One region of the Bradyrhizobium paxllaeri genome, then DNA from elsewhere that is predicted to be linked to it. Evidence: predicted binding sites of a transcription regulator. Region 1 holds the regulator's gene; each other region holds the start of a gene.
The links. The regulator LexA, encoded in region 1, represses DNA repair genes until DNA is damaged. The targets are predictions, from matches to a motif close to TGTTCNNNNTGTGTTCNG.

Region 1 (5,908 bases):
GACCGCCGCGCGATTACGTTTCGCACGCTGGCGGTCGCCGCGCTGATCGTGCTGATGGTTGCGCCGGAAGCGCTGGTGCATCCGAGTTTCCAGATGTCGTTTGCCGCCACGCTTGGGCTGGTGGCGCTGGTGCAGTTCGGCATGCCGCGCCTGTTCGCGACCGCCGATCACACCGCAACCGCCCGCGCGGCGCTGTGGGGTGGCCGCGAGATCACCATGCTGCTGCTGGCTTCGCTGGTCGCGGGACTTGCGACCACGCCCTACGCGGCCTTCCACTTCCACCGGGTCACGCCCTATGGCGTGCTCGCCAATCTCGCGGCGATGCCGGTGGTGTCGGCGCTGGTCATGCCGATGGGGCTGCTCGGCCTTGTCGCGATGCCGTTCGGCTTCGACCGCCCGTTCTGGGCGCTCATGGGCGTCGGCATCGACTGGATGATCGCGGTGACGCAATGGGTCGCGGCATTGCCCGGCGCGGTCGGCCGGGTGCCGGCGTTCGGCATCGGCCCGCTGATCGCAGCGAGCCTCGGCATCATCCTGCTTGGCCTGCTGCGCACGCCGCTGCGCTGGTCGGGCGCCGCGCTGGTGCTCGCGGCGGCTCTGTGGGCGGCGAGGGCGCCGCAGCCGGATATCCTGATCTCCGCCGACGGCCGCCATGTCGGCGTCCGCGGCCAGGATGGAAGGCTGCATCTGATGCACGCGGCCAAGGGCTCTCGGGACGTTTTCCTCTTGAAGGAGTGGCTGGCGGCGGATGCCGATGCGCGCACCGCAGCCGATGCCTCGCTCACGTCAGGCGTCTCCTGCGATGATTTCGGCTGCGTGATGCCGTCCGCCGGCGGCGGCCTGGTCGCGCAGGCGTTCAGGCCCGAGGCCCTGGCCGACGATTGCGAGCGCGCGGCGCTGATTGTAACGCTGCGGCAGGCGCCTGCTTCCTGCGCGGCTTCCGTGATCGATGCCGAGCGGCTGCGGCGGCAGGGCGCCATGACGCTGCGGCGAGGCCGCGACGGATTTGTCGTCGAGGCGGCGAAACCGCGAGGGATCGACCGCCCGTGGTCGCCCGCCGTTGCGGACGCTGGTGAGGCCGACGCCAACGTTCTGGCCCCGCGCGTCGTGCCGCCCCGCGCCGTCGATGCGACGCCGGCCGAGGCGGACCTTCAGGCCGAGGAGTAGGGAACGTCAGTGCTCGTCGATGGGGGGGCTGGACGGATGGGCCGGTATCTCGAACGCGCCGAGGTGGAATTCTTCCGGTGCGTCGGGAGGTGACGGCAGGTTGACCAGCGTGAACGATGCGTCGGGAAATTGCTGCCAGACCGCAAGATCTTCGGCCGTGATCGTGAGCCAGCCGTATCTGAACATGTAACGTCCGGGCTCGGTGACGCGTCCAGCCCTTTGCCATGTAACCTTGTTGACCACCGGTTGCCCCCTCGGTGTCGGATTTTGAAAAACACATCACCATGATCCGCCGGCCTGAACCGGCGGATCGCATGCGCGTCTCGTCTATCCAGTCACGATCGAAGCGGCTGGACGCGCTTCCGTCACCTTTGGTGCACGCTCGCCACCGGTCTGAACCACCGGCAATTGCAGCACGGTCGCGCGCTGGCCTTCGCAAAGTTGCGTCACCAGCACATGGCTTCCATCGGGAAATTCGATCGCGTCATGATGACGGTCGGCGACTTCGGGTTCGATCTGATTGAACTTGCCGACCCGCCAGTCGGTGGTTCGCGTCCAGATCCAGCGGTTGTCGTATTTGACGTCCTCGGCGAACGCCAGTTCGGTGCCGGGAAGCATGCAGACCGCCACTGCTGGCTCGCGTTCCGACGCAAAGCCGCGGGTCGATGTACCGCGGAACGTCGTGGTGATCAGCGTCTCGCCGACCTGGGCAGGCCGGGTAGCCACAGCATGCAGGCTATAGTCACACATCGGATGGCTCCCTCATTTGAGATAGCTGACCCGTGTCTTTCAAGGAGGCACAGGCCCCTATCAGAGTGGACATGGCGCAGAGTCTTTTCTTGTTTCTGGGCAATTCTGCGACTGACCCACTGCGCCAAATTCACAAACGCGATAACGCGCATTGGTTCCACGCCCGCAGCAAAAAACCCCGGCCGAGGAACGGCCGGGGTTCTTACGGATGTCTGCAGGACGGCACATTGTTCAGTACTTGCGGTAAAGGCCGATCAGCCTGCCCTGAATCCGGACCCGGTTCGGCGGCAGGATGCGGACTTCATAGGCGGCGTTGGCAGGCTCCAGCGCGATGGAGGCGCCGCGGCGGCGGAAGCGTTTCAGCGTAGCTTCCTCCTCGTCGATCAGCGCCACCACGATGTCGCCGGTGTCGGCGGTCTCGTTGCGCTGAATCAGCGCCATGTCGCCGTCGAGGATGCCGGCCTCGACCATGGAATCGCCGCGTACTTCGAGCGCGTAATGCTCGCCCGAGCCGAGCATATCGGGCGGCACGCTGATGGTGTGGCTGCGGGTCTGCAGCGCCTCGATCGGCGTGCCGGCGGCGATCCGGCCCATCACGGGCACCGCGACCGGGCGATTGCCGTCATCCTCGGCGGCGGGCAAGCTCACTGTACGCTTGCCGAGCGTGCCTTCGATCACACTCGGCGTGAAGCCGCGGCGGCCATTGCCGGCAGCGGCGAGCTCCGGCAGCTTGATGACTTCGATGGCGCGGGCGCGGTTGGGCAGGCGGCGGATGAAGCCGCGCTCCTCCAGCGCCGTAATGAGGCGGTGGATTCCGGATTTCGAGCGCAGGTCGAGCGCGTCCTTCATCTCGTCGAATGAAGGCGGCACGCCGGCCTCTTTCAGCCGTTCATTGATGAAACGCAGAAGTTCATACTGTTTGCGCGTAAGCATCGCGAGCAATTCCCCGGTTGGCGTCGTCGTTTCGAATCTTCAGCGCCCAGATGGCGGGAGCGCCCAAACTCCCAGGCAGAGACACCAGCAGTCGAAACAAATCATGAACGGACACTATATGTTCGATATGTGTTCCGCAACCACTTAATTTCAGGTGAACGCGTCAAGGTTTCTGTCCGAGACGCGCCCTGTGGCGTCATTCCGGCAGCCGCAACAGCTCGCACGACGAGCCCTTGGGCGCCGCCGGCGCGAATGGCGGACGTATCACTAATGCCTGTGCCGCAGCGAGATTCCCCAAGAGCGAGGAGTCCTGATGGTTCACCGGCACAGCGATCAGCGTGCCGTCTTCGCGCGCCTCGAGGCGCGCGCGCAGATAATCCTCGCGCTGGTCGTTGGCGGCGAGGTCGCGGCCGAGCAGGGCGCTTTCTCTGACGTGATGGACGTGGTCGCGGCCCGATAATGCGCGAATCAGCGGCACCAGAAACAGGAAGCCGCAGACATAGGAAGAGACGGGATTGCCGGGCAGGCCGATCACCCGCATCGCGCCGAGCCGCCCGTGCATCATCGGCTTGCCCGGCCGCATCGCGATCCGCCAGAACGCCATCGCGACGCCTTCGGCCTCCAGCGAGCGCTTGACCAGGTCGTGGTCGCCGACCGAGGCGCCCCCCATGGTGATCAGGATGTCCGCGTCGGCCTCGCTGGCGCGGCGGATGCCTTCGGTGGTCGCGGCAACGGTGTCGGCGGCGATGCCGAGATCGACGACGTCGGCGCCTTCGGCGCGGGCCAGCGCCCGCAGGCCATAGCCGTTGGAATAGACGATCTGGCCGGGGCCGGGGTTTTCGCCGGGCATCACTAACTCGTCGCCGGTCGCGAGAACAGCGACCTTCGGGCGGCGGTGCACCGCAAGCTCCGGGTAGTTCATGCCGGCGGCGAGCGACAGGTCGCGGTCGCTGAGGCAACGCCCGCGCGTGAGCAGCACGTCGCCCTCGCGGAAGTCGACGCCGGCGGCGCGGATGTGCCGTCCCCGAACCGCGGCTTCCGTGATGGTGATGTGATCGCCGTCGGCTGCCGTGTCTTCCTGGATGATGACGGCGTCGGCACCGTCGGGGATCACGCCACCGGTGAAGATCCGTACCGCCTCGCTTTGGCCGACCTTGCGCTCGAACGGGCGGCCGGCGGCGACCTCGCCGATCACCTTCAGCCGCGCGCCGGCGCCGGCGGCATCCGCCGTACGCACCGCATAGCCGTCCATCGCTGACATCGCCTGCGGTGGCTGCGTCCGTCGCGCGGCGACGTCGCGCGCGAGGATGCGGTGGTGGGCGGCATCGAGGGCCACCATTTCTTCGGGCAACGCGTCAGCGCCGGCAAGGATCGCGGCAAGCGCATCGGCGACAGGCATCAAGGCCACGGGCAGACCTCCGTCAAATTCCAGCGCTAGATTCCAAGCGCAGTCAGTGCCCTGGCCACGTCATCCGTCGATGTCACGTGGATGGCAGAAAGGCCGCGCGCCCGCGCACCTTCGATGTTGGCGGCTGAATCGTCGAAGAACAGAATCCGCGACGCCGGCACGCCGATCGCCTTTATCACGTGATCATAGGCCTCCGCGTCGGGTTTGCGCAAACCGATGCTGGAGGACAGGAAGATCTCGCGGAAATGGCCGAGCACACCGGCATAGGCCTGCGAAAAATGCGCGACATGGGCCGGATTGGTGTTGGAAAAGGCGTAGAGCGGCAGGCGCTTGGCCGCGCCGGCCAACAGCGGTGCAATGCCGGGCATCTCGCCGGTGAAGATCGCGTTCCAACCCTCCAGGAACTGCGCGTCGGTGATGCCGATGCCGAGCGACTGGCGCAGGTTTGCAAAGAACGCGGCGTCGTCGATCCGGCCGGTCTCGTGATGCTTGAAACTGTCGTTGACGACAAAGCGGCCGGCGAGGTCGGCAGGCGCGCAGCCCGCATGCCCCGCCCAGCAGGCCATCACCTGGTCGAAACTGATATTGAGCACGACACGGCCGAGGTCGAACAGCAAGGCATCGACGGAGTGGGGCGCGGGCGGCAAATTCATGGCAGTCGTTTACAAAACTCGACTGGCCTCGGCAACGGCCACGGCGATTTACGCCCCTGCCCAATCCGGCGCTTAAGCCGGTGCGCGAGCTGTGCTAAGCGTGGGGTCGAACAGGGAGTGGTGGCATGAAAATCCTGGGTAGAATTTTGGGCGCTGCGGCAGTGATCTCGTTGCTGGCCGGACCTGCCTTGGCCCAAAAAGGTCCCGCCAGATATGGCGAGGAGGACAAGCCCAAGACGCCGGCGGAAGTCGCGGCAGAGAGGGACGCCGAGCGTGCCTACAAGCGGTCGCTCGGCAATATTCCGGAACAACAGAAGAGCAGCGATCCCTGGGGAACCATGCGCGGCGACAACAGCGCGCCAAAGGCCGACAAGGCCGCGGCAGCGAAGCCGAAGGCCAAATCCGCGGATACCAAGACCGGCACAAACGCAAAATAGAAGACACATCCCGGCGCCGTGCCGGGACAATGATGTCCGCGAGGCGAGGCAAGCATGACGGAAACGCTGCTGTTTTCCCCGATGACGATCCGGGGCCTCACGCTGAAGAACCGCATCGTGGTGCCGCCGATGCATCAATATTCGGCCGAGAAGGGCTTTCCGACCGACTGGCACCTGATGAATGCCGGCAAGTTTGCCGCCGGCGGGGCCGGCCTCGTGGTGGTGGAATCGACCAAGGTCGAGCGGCGCGGCTGCGGCACCGTCGGCGATCTCGGCATCTGGGATGACAAGTTCATCGCGCCGCTGGGCCGCCTCGTCCAGTTCATCAAGCAGCAGAACGCGGTCGCCGGCATTCAGCTCGGCCATTCCGGTCGCAAGGCGCGCGCAAGCCGACCGTGGGAGGGCGACCGCCCGCTGCAGCGAACGCCTGATATCGAGGATTGGGACGCCTGGCAGCCGGTGGCGCCGAGCGCGATCGCCCATAGCGAGAAATGGCCGGTGCCGCGCGCGCTCGAAACCGGCGAAGTGAAGGACGTGGTGCAGGCCTGGGGGCAGGCGGC
Region 2 (5,908 bases), 2.3 Mb from region 1:
GCCAAGCGCCTCGCGCGCATTGGTCAGCGCATGCGTGACCAATTCCTTTTTCTCGCCGCGCTTCGGCACCGAGACTTCGACCTTGTAGCCAGCCTTCACGCAAAGGGCGTCGGCAAGCAGTGCCGATTCCTCGATCTCATGCGAGAGCAGGATGAGTTTCGGCGGCGGCTTATCGTCGTAGAATTGCGCGAGGAACGAGGCCAGCACTTCCTCCGGCGTGAACGACTTCTCCGCGCGCGGGAAATAGGCGCGGTTGCCCCAGTTCTGGCCGGTGCGGAAGAAGAACACTTCCACGCAGGAATAGCCGCCTTCCTGATGGATGGCGAATACGTCGGCCTCTTCCACGGTGCGCGGATTGATGCCCTGCTGCGACTGGATCGCCGACAGCGCGGCGAGGCGGTCGCGATACAGCGCCGCGGTCTCGAATTCGAGCTCGGTGGATGCCTTCTCCATCTCGGCGGCGAGCAGCTGCTTCACGGCGTGGCTGCGGCCGGAGAGGAAATCGTTCGCCTCGCGCACCAGCTCGCTATAGCCGGGAAAGTCGATCTCGCGCGTGCAGGGTCCCGAGCAGCGGCGGATCTGGTAGAGCAGGCAGGGCCGGGTGCGGCTTTCGAAGAAGCCGTCGGTGCAGGAGCGGATCAGAAACGCGCGCTGCAGCGCCGTGATGGTGCGGTTGACGGCGCCGGCCGATGCGAACGGCCCGAAATATCGTCCAGGCCTCGTTTGCGCGCCGCGATGCTTGAGGATCTGCGGCGCCCAATGGTCGCCGGTGATCAGGATATAGGGAAACGACTTGTCGTCGCGCAGTTGCACGTTGAAGCGCGGCCGTAGCTGCTTGATCAGGTTGGCTTCCAGCAGCAGCGCTTCGGTCTCGGTCGTGGTGGAGACGATCTCGACGGTCACCGTCGCCGCGATCATGCGCAGGATGCGCGCGGGCAAGGGCGCATTGACACGGGCATAGGACGACAGCCGCTTGCGGACGTTCTTGGCCTTGCCGACATAAAGCACGTCGCTTGCGCCATTGAGCATGCGGTAGACGCCGGGCGAGGTCGGCGCCAGCCGCACTGCGTTTTCGATGGCCGTGTGGCCGACCGCCAGCGGGCCTTCGGCAATCGCCTCGGCAGGCTCCTCGGGCGCTTCCGGCAAGCGCGCCTCGTCGTCCTCCTCGGCGGCTGACGTCGCGGGATCGACATCGGCGGCGGTCAGGTCCTGTGGCGGCAAATCCGGCTGGGAACCCCGCCGCGCCTTGCGCTTCGGATGGTCGGTAGAATCGTGATCCATGGGCCTAAATTAAGCGCTGCAGGGCAGCATCGCCAGCGCGGGCGGCCGCTCTCCCGTGGACAGGTGCCGGTAACGCTTTCTTAAGACTGATGAGGGGCCGGTAACCCGGCTTAACAACCCTTTAACTTAAAACTCTCGATAAATCTTAGCGAAAAAAGTGGAGTTCCGTAACCAGGCCGGTCTCTTCGACTGGCGGGTCGCGGTGTTGCGTGGAGTTGCGTGATGAGCAAGGTGGTGTCGGGCGCGCTGGCGCTGATCGCTGCAGGCTGGACCATGTCTGCAGGGGCGGCCGACCTCAATTACGGACGCACGTATACCGGCAACCAGCGCTACGACGCCTATAGCTGGGCCGGTCCCTATCTCGGCGGCAATCTCGGCTATGCCTGGGGAGCGGTCGCAAACAATCCGACCAAGCCGTCCGGCTTCGTGGGCGGCGTCCAGGCCGGCTATAATTGGCAGAACGGACCTTGGGTGTTCGGCCTCGAGGGCGACATTCAGGCGACCGGCGCCGAAGAAACCTTCGCGCCGTGGAAGTTTTCCAATCCCTGGTTCGGCACGGTTCGCGGCCGCGCCGGCTATGCATTCAACAACGTGCTGTTCTTTGGTACCGGCGGTCTCGCCTTCGGCGAACTGCGCGCCGCCACGTTCGGCCTGACGGAATCCCATACCAATGCCGGCTGGACGCTCGGCGCCGGCGCCGAGGTGGGCCTGGACAGGAACTGGAGCGCCAAGATCGAATATCTCTATGTCGATCTGGCCAACAGCAACTTCGTCGTTACAGGCGCGTCGAACGGTTACCGGTTCGGCTTGATACGGGCCGGCGTGAACTATCGCTTCTGAGAACAAGAAACTGACGGCTACCATCTCCCGGCGGCAGCAAGTCGCCGGGATTTTTTGCCTTCAAGCAGGGTGCGTCACGTCGCGAGTCTCAACGCCCTGGGCGGCGGCGGTGTCGTGCCCAGCGTCGTCGTCGCAGCAGGACTTCAGTCCGCGTTCCGCGCGAGCATCAGCTCACGATGAAATCACCAGGTTGACCGCCTTGGGGCCTTTGCCCTTCTTGTCCGGTTCGACCTCGAACGTAATGCGCTGCCCTTCAGTCAAATCCTTCAATCCGGCCCGTTCGACGGCGGTGATGTGAACGAACACATCGCGGCCGCCATCATCGGGCTTGATGAAGCCGTAGCCGCGTTCTCCGTTGAAGAACTTGACTGTTCCAGTCATGGCCATCGGGAAACTCCTCCCCCGTATTGCTCTGCCCCTACGCGCACCTCGCGTATTGGCCGACCGGACATTCACTGCCGGAAGCTTGGCCACCTAGGTTGATCGGGATCAATGACACCGATCGGCCTGGATTTTTGTTCGGCCTTGATCACTCCGCCGCAACCATTCGCGGAAGCGGAACGTAAAGCCAGTCCCAACGGCTTGAGCATAATACGGTTTCGCGCAAATTGCCTACGGTCCATTCGCACTTTTCGCTCTAGGCTGGGCGCTTTAGGCGTAACTCTTAAGGCTTGGGCGTCTCCAGCCTGAACCGGCCGGCACCGCCCTGGCCGAGCGGTTTTTCGAGTTCGGGTAGAATTGTCTTCAACTCACCCGCAAGCGTCCACGGCGGATTGACGATCAAAAGCCCGGTGGAGGCGAGGGGGCCACCAGCCTCCTGCGGAGCGACACTGAATTCGAGCCGCAGACATTTCCCGGCCGGCTTGCTGGCAACGGCGACGCCTGCGACCAACCGCGCCAGCGTATCGGTGGCGCGACGGCTCTTCACCGGATACCAGATCAGATAGCTGCCGGTCGGCCATTTCGCGTAGGCCTCGGCGAATGCGCGGCCCAGCCTTTCGAACTCGTCCTTTTGCTCGAACGCGGGATCGATCAGCACCAGACCGCGCCGCTCGTTGGGAGGCACGAACGCCGGTAGCGCAGTCCAGCCGTCGAGATCGACCACCCGCGCCTGGCTGTCGCGGCGCAACGCATCGATCAGTTGCTTGCGGGCGCCGGGCTCGAGTTCGCAGGCTGTCAGCCGGTCCTGCGGCCGCAGCAGCGCGCGGACGATCAAGGGCGATCCCGGATAGGCCTCAAGCTTGCCCGGCGCGTTGAATGCCCTGACGATATCGAGGTAGGGGGTCATCAGCGGCAGCGCGGTTTGTGAGAACCGTGCCTGCATCACCCGCGCAATGCCGGTCAGCCACTCGCCGCCGCGGCGCGCTTCCTCGCCAGTGAGATCGTAGCGCCCGGCGCCGGCGTGGGTGTCGATGACGCGAAACGGCGCCTGCTTTTCCTGCAGATAGGTCAGCATGCGCACCAGCACGATGTGCTTGATGACGTCGGCAAAGCCGCCGGCGTGAAAGGCGTGTCGGTAGTTCATGAGGAGAGGGACTACGACATTGGGGCGAGGAAAGTAACCCATGTCGTCACAGCTGCGAGCGGCGGGGTGACATCTCCAATCGAGTTGCTGCGATGCTGGTGACGGGCGGCGCCGGTGACGATTGCCTCAGCGGAACGGGTGATAATTCCGCGATCAATTTTGCCAAAGGTGACGGCAACGATGTCGTTCGGGTCGACAACGGCAGCGGCAGCGTCGATTTCTCGATCAGTGGTTATTCGCTGGATGATGTTATCGTCACCCGCAACTTTGGCCGAGAAAAGGGCCCGGCCATCCACGTACCTTGCAGACGACAATAAAAGCCGTGGATGACCGGGACGCAGACAGGTGTAGCCAGTCTGCGCAGGGCGGATTGCTATGCTTGGGCAGGCGTGATGGAAGCGGGGTTCAGCCGCCCCGCACCGGCGGCATCACCACCTCGTCACGCCGGCAGGCGCGACGGTCGATTTCGTCGCAAGCGCGGAATTGCATGTCCTTGCTCAGGCAGATCCGCACCTCGCTCAGGCGCCGGCTCGAGCAGACCACCGAAATCGCCGAACTGCTCAGGCCCGGGTTGATCTTGATGAAGGCGGTCTCGATATCGCCGGGGGCGATGGTCTTCTGCTCGGACAGATCGAGGAATTCCTCGGGGATTTTTACCGCGGCGCGCGCCTTGCGGACGCTTTCGAAATAGGCGCGGGCGCCGAGGCCGGAGCATGTGCCATGCTTGTCCCACTCGTTGAAGATCAGGCCGGGTGCCGGCATCAGGTCCAGCATCGAGGTCATGACGTTGCGGTCGAGCCGCGGCGACGGCCGCTGGCAGTATTCGGGAAAGCCGCGCTCATATTGCGGCCACAGGCCGTGAACCACGAACGAATAGGGGCGGCTGCACTGGACTTGTGAACGCCCGCTATTGCCGCGCTCCGCGGCCGCCTCGCAGAACGAAGGCGACCATGACAGGGCCAGGACATAAAAATCGAACTCGCCCGGGGCGTTCTGCCGGCGGTCCTGGGCGGACGCCAAGCCGGCGGTGACGGCGACAAGCGCCAACGAAATCAGAAGTCGCGAAATAATAACAGACCGGTGCATCGAACGCCCCTCTACCCGACTACCGGGAGCCTAGCAGGGAGCCGGAACATTTCAAGAACAAAATTCGAGAATCTCGAATCCGGGCAGGCCGGTTGGACCGATGAACGCCGGGATCAGGGGCGGGCGGCCCTGCAGGCCGGGCTATAGGCCCAGTTTCGGTCAAGCCCGGTCACGCACCATTCGACGCCCTGGCCGAAGCCGGCAAAGCCGCCATCCTCGATGATCGAGTAATGCACGCTGCGCATCTTGCCGTCGCTCAGCATCACGTCGCCGCTGCAGTAGCGGCGCGGAATGTTGTCGGACTGCCAGGGCCGAAACGCGGTCTCATGGATCCGGCCGAAGCCGGTGATCACGAGCGCCGAATTCCAGAACTTGCCTTCCTTCTCCTGGAATTGAGAGGCGATGGTCGACAGCGCCCGCTCGCATTCGGCGACTCGGCCGTCATATTTCGGGCCGAACAGGCCGAAATTCAGCTCCAACGGATTGGCGGCCTGGGCGGCGTGACCGGAGACCAGCAGGGCGAGCGCCGCAGCCGTCGGGCCGAGGGCTCTCAAGGATGTGAACAGGTTGCGCATGGGGAATCCGCCGGTAAACCAACGCAGGAGACGGTGCCGCGAAGCCCCGACAAGGTCAAGTGCAGCGCGGCAACACCTGACAGCCAAGTCTGCCCCCGTGCTGCAACCATTCTTTTCACGGCCATCGGCGCACACTATGGTGGCAGTCGAGCGAAATGGAGTCTGCGATGCGAAGAATTCTGGCCGCGAGCCTGATTGCCATGTGCCTGGTAGTCATGGGCGGGATGCTGGCGGGGGCGCCGGCGCAGGCGCAGTGGTTCGACATCGACACGGTGCCGCCGTTCAAGGGCAATGACACCGGCGGCATCATCGCCTATCCGCTCGCGAGGCAGGCCGATGCCCGTCAGCTCGCCGTCGATCACTGCGCCCGTTACGGCAAGGTGGTGAAATTCCTCGGCGTGCAGCCCAATTACGGCGGCTATGTTTCGTTTGCCTGCCGCTGGGTGCCCTATGGCGCCGCCGAGCGGCCGCTGCGTACGCTTTACTGAGCGCGACCTCCAAGCTTTCCCTGGCTGGACATGTTTTCGCCACGCGAAGCGTGTGTCACTTCGCGCGCGCACGATAACGTTGAAGAATTCAGGGGAGCCCACGTATGAGACGA
Region 3 (5,908 bases), 2.2 Mb from region 1:
CAGTGGGTTTCGGCCCTGCCGGCCGAGAGCCCGAGCGGTCCCGCCGGCAGCGTCAAGATTGCCGCCTTTACCCTCGGCGACCAGCGCTACATGGCGATCGAGGCGGGTCCGCTCGATCCGTTCAACCACAGCTTCTCCATCATGGTCGAATGCGACACACAGGCCGAGATCGACCGCTTGTGGGACGCCTTGAAAGAGGGCGGCAGGATCGAGCAATGCGGCTGGCTGCAGGACCGCTGGGGCCTGTCCTGGCAGATTGCACCCCGGCGGCTCGGCGAGTTGATGAACGACCCCGACCCGGCGAAAGCCAGGCGCGTGGCGGAGGCCATGCTGAAGATGGTCAAGTTCGACATTGCAGAACTGGAGGCCGCGGCGAGGGGCTAAATGCCTCGCGCGCTGCGAGGAGCGGAGTTTGTTCGGCTCCGGCCGATGGAGCCGCGAGGGTGGTCCATGCGGCGGCGCCGCCGCTGGAAAAAGAGGGTCGAGCGCTGCACGGCGCCGGGGCTGGAGGAGGACCGCGCAGCGCGTCGACCATGTAGGAGCATTATGGCGTGAACCAGAACGTCCCACATTCCCTTGAGAATGCGATTGTGTCGTCCATCAATTAATGGTTGCAGATAGGATTGTCAATTTTTCCCGTTATTTTTCACCAGATATTGCGGCTGCCGGCTTGGCAGAATTCAGGCCGCATGTGCTGATTTTCGCAGCACGCCGGCGGCAATTTTGAGGTCCTGAACGAAGCGCCGGTATTCGCTCGCCCTGGCTTCGGCGTCCGGCAACCGCAGCAGATAGGACGGGTGCACCGTCACCAAGACTTTGGTGCCGTCGTCGAGATCGATCGGGCGGCCGCGGTTCTTGTTGATCGGCGTGATCTTGCCGAACACGCTTTGCGCCGCGGTGGCGCCCATCGCGACAACCAGTTCGGGTTTGATTGCGGCCAGCTCGCGTTCGTACCATTGCCGGCATGCCCTGATTTCCGGCGTGTTCGGCTTCTGGTGCAGACGGATTTTTCCGCGCGGCACGAATTTGAAGTGCTTCACCGCATTGGTGACGTAGACCTTGCGGCGATCGATGCCGGCCTCGTCCAGCGCGCGGTCGAGCATCTGGCCGGCGGGCCCGACGAACGGCTTGCCGGCGAGGTCTTCCTTGTCGCCGGGCTGTTCGCCGACCAGCATGATCCGCGCCGTTTGCGCCCCTTCGCCGAACACCGTCTGGGTGGCATTCTGGTAGAGAGGACAGGCGCGGCAATCGGCGGCTTCCTCGCGCAGCGTCTCGATATCGTCGGCATGTTTGCGGGGCATGTCGTCTGCCTTGTCGCTTGTCTTGTCGTTTGCCTTGGATGGTTCCAGCCGTTTCTGCGGCTTGTGCGGTTCGCTTGCCGCTTTCGCGATCATGGCGCTGGCGGTGCGCCCGGCATCTTCGATCAGGGGTTTAATCAACGAGGCCTCCGGCAGGTTCCTCCAGTACTTCCGGGGCATCTCCTTACTCATCGCCTGCACCTTCAGCCGGGCGGGATTGAAGATGCTGGCGTAGTAGCTGCGCCAGGTTTCCTCCAGCCTGTCAGCGGCCGGGGCCTCGCTTTTGGCAACGCCCGGCGTAATCGAGACGGCGTGGCCGTCCCAATGCGCGCAGACGTCGGGGGTCAGGATCGACCAGGGCATGTCGGCAAAGCGGCGTGCAAAGAACGGCGCGGCCAGTTCGACGATATGGTGCTCCGACTCGAACCAGGCGACGAAATGCGATTTCTGCTCGCGGCCGATTTCGCGGAAGCGGACAAAGGCATGCATCTTGTGCTCGTCGCGGCGCACGGCTTTTGCCATCGCGGTGATTTCGGCCACGTCGGGATCGGTCGCGATCTCGAGCAGGTCGTGATTGCCGCGCAGCCGCCACAGCAGGCGATAGAGCAGGGCGAACCGCTCGGGGTTGCGATGCAGGATCGCGATTTCAGCCAGTTCGACGAATTTTGCCGGTACGTTGAACGTGCCCTGAGGCGGCTCGAGCGGCGGTGTCGTCGGTTCGAACAGTTCGGGCGCATCGCCGGTGATGCGCCAGTTTACATCGGACGGTTTCACATCATTCAGCGCCAGTGCACGCGCTGCCTTGCGCCAGCCGTCGAAATCGGTTTCGCTATCGAGGATGATGTGGTGCATTTCTCTCTCCTTTCGTCATTGCGAGCGAAGCGAAGCAATCCATGCCTCGCACGGGGAAAGATGGATTGCTTCGTCGCTTCGCTCCTCGCAATGACGCCGGTGGTTAAAACCCAAATCCCAATTGCGTCGCCTTCGGCTTGAACCTCTCCTTCAGCCCCGCGCCGTCGAGCAGATGCGGTGAGGGGCGGTAGTCACTTAGCACGATGAACGGTAGCGCCTTCTTCCGCGGGATGTGCAGCCGCGCCAGATCGGCCAGACGGATCGAGGTCAGGCGGCGCGTGGCGATGATGCGGTCGACCGCCCTGGTGCCGAAGCCCGGCACCCGCAACAGGTCCTCGCGGCTGGCGGTGACGACATCGAGCGGGAAGCGGTCGCGATGGCGCAGCGCCCAAGCGAGTTTCGGATCGATGTCGAGCGGCAGCATGCCCTTGGCCTCGTCGACGATCTCACCGGCGTCAAAGCCGTAAAACCGCATCAGCCAGTCGGCCTGGTAGAGCCGGTGTTCGCGGACCAGCGGCGGCGCGACAAGCGGCAGCGCGCGGCTCGCATCCGGGATCGGGCTGAAGGCCGAGTAGTAGACGCGCTTGAGGCGGTAGGAGCTATAGAGATTGGCGCTGGTGTCGAGAATGGTTTTGTCATCGGCGGCATCGGCGCCGATGATCATCTGCGTGCTCTGGCCGGCGGGCGCAAAGCGCGGCGGCTTTGCCTTCTTCGCGGCGTTGCCGTTCTCCCTGGCCTCGTTGAGCCTCAGCCGCAGCCGGCCCATGGTGCGGCGGATCGCGCGCACGTTCTTTTCCGGCGCGAATTTCGCAAGACTGTTTTCCAGCGGCATCTCGATGTTGATGGACAGACGGTCGGCATATTTGCCGGCCTCCGCGATCAGCGCGTCGTCCGCTTCGGGAATGGTCTTGAGATGGATGTAGCCGCGAAAATGATGCTCCTCGCGCAGCTTGCGCGCGACGCTCACCACCTGCTCCATGGTGTAATCCGCGCTGCGGATGATGCCGGAGGAGAGAAACAGGCCCTCGATGTAATTGCGCCGGTAGAAGTCGATCGTCAGCTTCACCACCTCGTCGACCGTGAAGCGGGCACGCGGTACGTTCGAGGAGGTGCGGTTCACGCAATAGAGGCAATCGTAATTGCAGGCGTTGGTGAGCAGCACCTTCAACAGCGAGATGCAGCGCCCGTCCGGCGCGTAGGAATGGCAGATGCCCATGCCCGGCGCGGTCGAGCCGAGGCCCTTGCCGTCGCTGGAATCCCGCTTCTCGGTACCCGAGGAAGCGCAGGAAGCATCGTATTTCGCGGCATCCGCCAGGATTTCCAGCTTACGTTGCAGGTCCATCGTCGAATCCCTTTGATTCCGCTGATGAATCGCCCGGGTGTCGATCCCGATTGACTCTGCCGGGCCTGTTAGCTTTATATTAGAACATATCATGAACAAATGAGCCAGCCGCGGGTTCACACGGGAAGAAGCGGTAAGGCCCAATTTCCGAAGGAGCGGCGCATGAGCACCGCACGCACCAGCACGCTTGCAAGTTTGCGCGGAAGCATCGAGCGCCTGGAGGCGCATGGCGATGCGCATGACCACGCCAGGATTACGCTTGGCCACAAGGCTGCGGACGCGACGTTGTGCGGCGGGCTGGCGGTATCAGCGGTGCATGAAGTGTTCGCCGAGGGCCACCAGAGCGCGACGGCAACGGGCTTCATCGCGGGGCTGGCGGGACGGGTGTCGCCACGCCGGCCGCTGGTCTGGGTGCGGCAGGATTTTTCGGAAATTGAATCGGGTGCGCTGTCGATGAGCGGGCTCTGCGAATTGGGTCTCGACCCGCGGCTGCTCGTGACCGTGCGCGCGCCCGATACCGACGCCGCGCTACGGACTGCCGCCGACGCGCTGGCCTGCGATGCGCTCGGCGCCGTGGTGCTGGAAGTGTGGGGGCAGGCGCGCCAGCTCGATCTCGTCGCCAGCCGAAAACTCACTTTGGCCGCGGCAGCCTCCGGCGTCACTGCATTGCTGCTGCGGATGGCGGCCGAGCCGCGCCCCTCGACGGCGGAGACCAGATGGATCGTGCGCGCGGCGCACTCGCCGCCGGGATCACCGTGGAGCGCCTGGGGCGCGCCGGTGTTCGACGCGCAACTGGTTCGTAACCGTCATGGCCCGGTCGGCCGCTGGATCATGGAATGGAATTGTGATGAGTGCCTTTTCAGAGAACCGTCGGCGTATCCTCAGCCTCTGGCTGCCCCGCCTGCCCATCGACCGCATCCAGCGGCGATGCAAAGCGTCTTCAAGCGCAGCGCGTGAACAAAACTCTAACGACGCGGTCGGTGCGCCCCCTCTCCCGCTTGCGGGGGAGGGTAGGGGTGCTTCCGCGAGTGACACTGTTCGTGTGGAGAGAGCTTCCCCCACGCAGATCGCAACCTTCCCCTCCGTCGTCGTCGCCAAGCAGCACAACGCCATCCTGATCCATTCGCTCGACGAGGCCGCCGTCCGCGCCGGCCTCTCGATCGGTCTGCCGCTCGCCAATGCCCGCGCCATCTGTCCCGAAATGACGGTGTTCGACGCCGACGAGATCGCCGACACCAAAACGCTGAACGACATCGCCGACTGGTGCGACCGCTTCACCCCGCTGGTGGCACTCGATCCGCCCTACGGACTGTTCCTCGACATCACCGGCTGCGCCCATCTGTTCGGCGGCGAGCGCGCGCTGCTGCAGATCGTGATCGGCGCGCTGAGCCGCCGCGGTTTTGCCGTCAGCGCCGCGATCGCCTCCACCTCGATCTGCGCCCGCACGCTGACGCGCCACGCGTCGGGAAAGATCGTGGCCGATGGCGAAGAGGCCGAGGCCGTCGCTCCGCTGCCGATATCCGCACTCGGCGCGGGTGACGCCATCACCGCCGGCCTGCGCCGCGCCGGCCTGAAGACCATCGGCGATGTCGCCTTGCGCGCGCCCCACGAAATCACCGCGCGGTTCGGCGCGTCCTTCACGACGCTGCTGGCGCATGCGCTGGGGCAGGGCGATGCGCCGATCAGTTCGCGAAAACCGCTGCCGGATTACATCGTCGAAAAGCGCTTTCCCGATCCTGTTACCACCGACACCGTGATCGCGATGAATTTGTCTGCACTCGCCGCCATGCTGGTCACGGCGATGGACAGGCAGGGCAAGGGCGCGCGGCGGCTGGACGCGAGCTTTTTCCGCACTGACGGCGCGGTGCGCACGATCTCCGTCGATACCGGACGTCCCGTGACGAAGCCGGAGGTGATCGACCGTCTGTTTCGCGAGCGGCTCGATGCGCTCAACGATCCCCTTGATCCCGGCTTCGGCTTCGATCTCATCCGCCTTTCCGCCAGCCGCACCGAAATCGTGGTACAGCAGCAGCGCGACCTCGACGCCACCGTCCATGACAATGACGAACTGTCCGCGCTGATCGATCGCATCGCCGCGCGCATCGGAGGAAAACGCGTCGTCGTGCATCTGCCCGAGGATACCCACATCCCCGAGCGCGCGGTGCTGGCTGTAGCAGCGCAGCATCATCTGGCGGCCGCCGCCCAGGCCGCCTGGCCGGAGCGGATCGAAAGCGAGCCGCCGCTGCGCCCCTTGCGCCTGTTCGACAGGCCGGAGCCCATCAACGTGCCGTTTGCGACCGTGCCTGACGGCCCGCCGCATCAATTCACCTGGCGGCGCGTGACGCATGCGGTGGTGCGGGTGGAGGGGCCCGAACGCATCGCGATGGAATGGTGGAAGCAGAACGGCGACGGCCCG

Region 2: LMTR21_RS32740 (ribonuclease T2 family protein) is a predicted target of LexA. The motif match lies at 4,775-4,792, and genes of this name have one in related genera.
Region 3: LMTR21_RS11185 (putative DNA modification/repair radical SAM protein) is a predicted target of LexA. The motif match lies at 3,573-3,590, and genes of this name have one in related genera.

What each region holds. Positions count from the first base shown of each region.
Region 1 covers NZ_CP042968.1:4,594,255-4,600,162, reverse strand. The annotation lists gene LMTR21_RS21970 (ComEC/Rec2 family competence protein) at 1-1,167, shown strand, start outside; gene LMTR21_RS21965 (hypothetical protein) at 1,174-1,353, opposite strand; gene LMTR21_RS21960 (hypothetical protein) at 1,495-1,917, opposite strand; gene lexA (transcriptional repressor LexA) at 2,149-2,850, opposite strand; gene LMTR21_RS21950 (molybdopterin molybdotransferase MoeA) at 3,047-4,258, opposite strand; gene LMTR21_RS21945 (HAD family hydrolase) at 4,285-4,911, opposite strand; gene LMTR21_RS21940 (hypothetical protein) at 5,037-5,348, shown strand; gene LMTR21_RS21935 (NADH:flavin oxidoreductase/NADH oxidase) at 5,403-5,908, shown strand, end outside.
Region 2 covers NZ_CP042968.1:6,849,372-6,855,279, reverse strand. The annotation lists gene uvrC (excinuclease ABC subunit UvrC) at 1-1,281, opposite strand, end outside; gene LMTR21_RS32760 (outer membrane protein) at 1,504-2,121, shown strand; gene LMTR21_RS32755 (cold-shock protein) at 2,293-2,508, opposite strand; gene LMTR21_RS32750 (23S rRNA (adenine(2030)-N(6))-methyltransferase RlmJ) at 2,786-3,646, opposite strand; gene LMTR21_RS32745 (hypothetical protein) at 3,739-3,963, shown strand; gene LMTR21_RS32740 (ribonuclease T2 family protein) at 4,052-4,732, opposite strand; gene LMTR21_RS32735 (hypothetical protein) at 4,846-5,307, opposite strand; gene LMTR21_RS32730 (hypothetical protein) at 5,475-5,795, shown strand; gene LMTR21_RS32725 (DUF3617 domain-containing protein) at 5,900-5,908, shown strand, end outside.
Region 3 covers NZ_CP042968.1:2,384,864-2,390,771, forward strand. The annotation lists gene LMTR21_RS11175 (VOC family protein) at 1-384, shown strand, start outside; gene LMTR21_RS11180 (UdgX family uracil-DNA binding protein) at 681-2,150, opposite strand; gene LMTR21_RS11185 (putative DNA modification/repair radical SAM protein) at 2,254-3,492, opposite strand; gene LMTR21_RS11190 (ImuA family protein) at 3,655-4,449, shown strand; gene LMTR21_RS11195 (Y-family DNA polymerase) at 4,340-5,908, shown strand, end outside.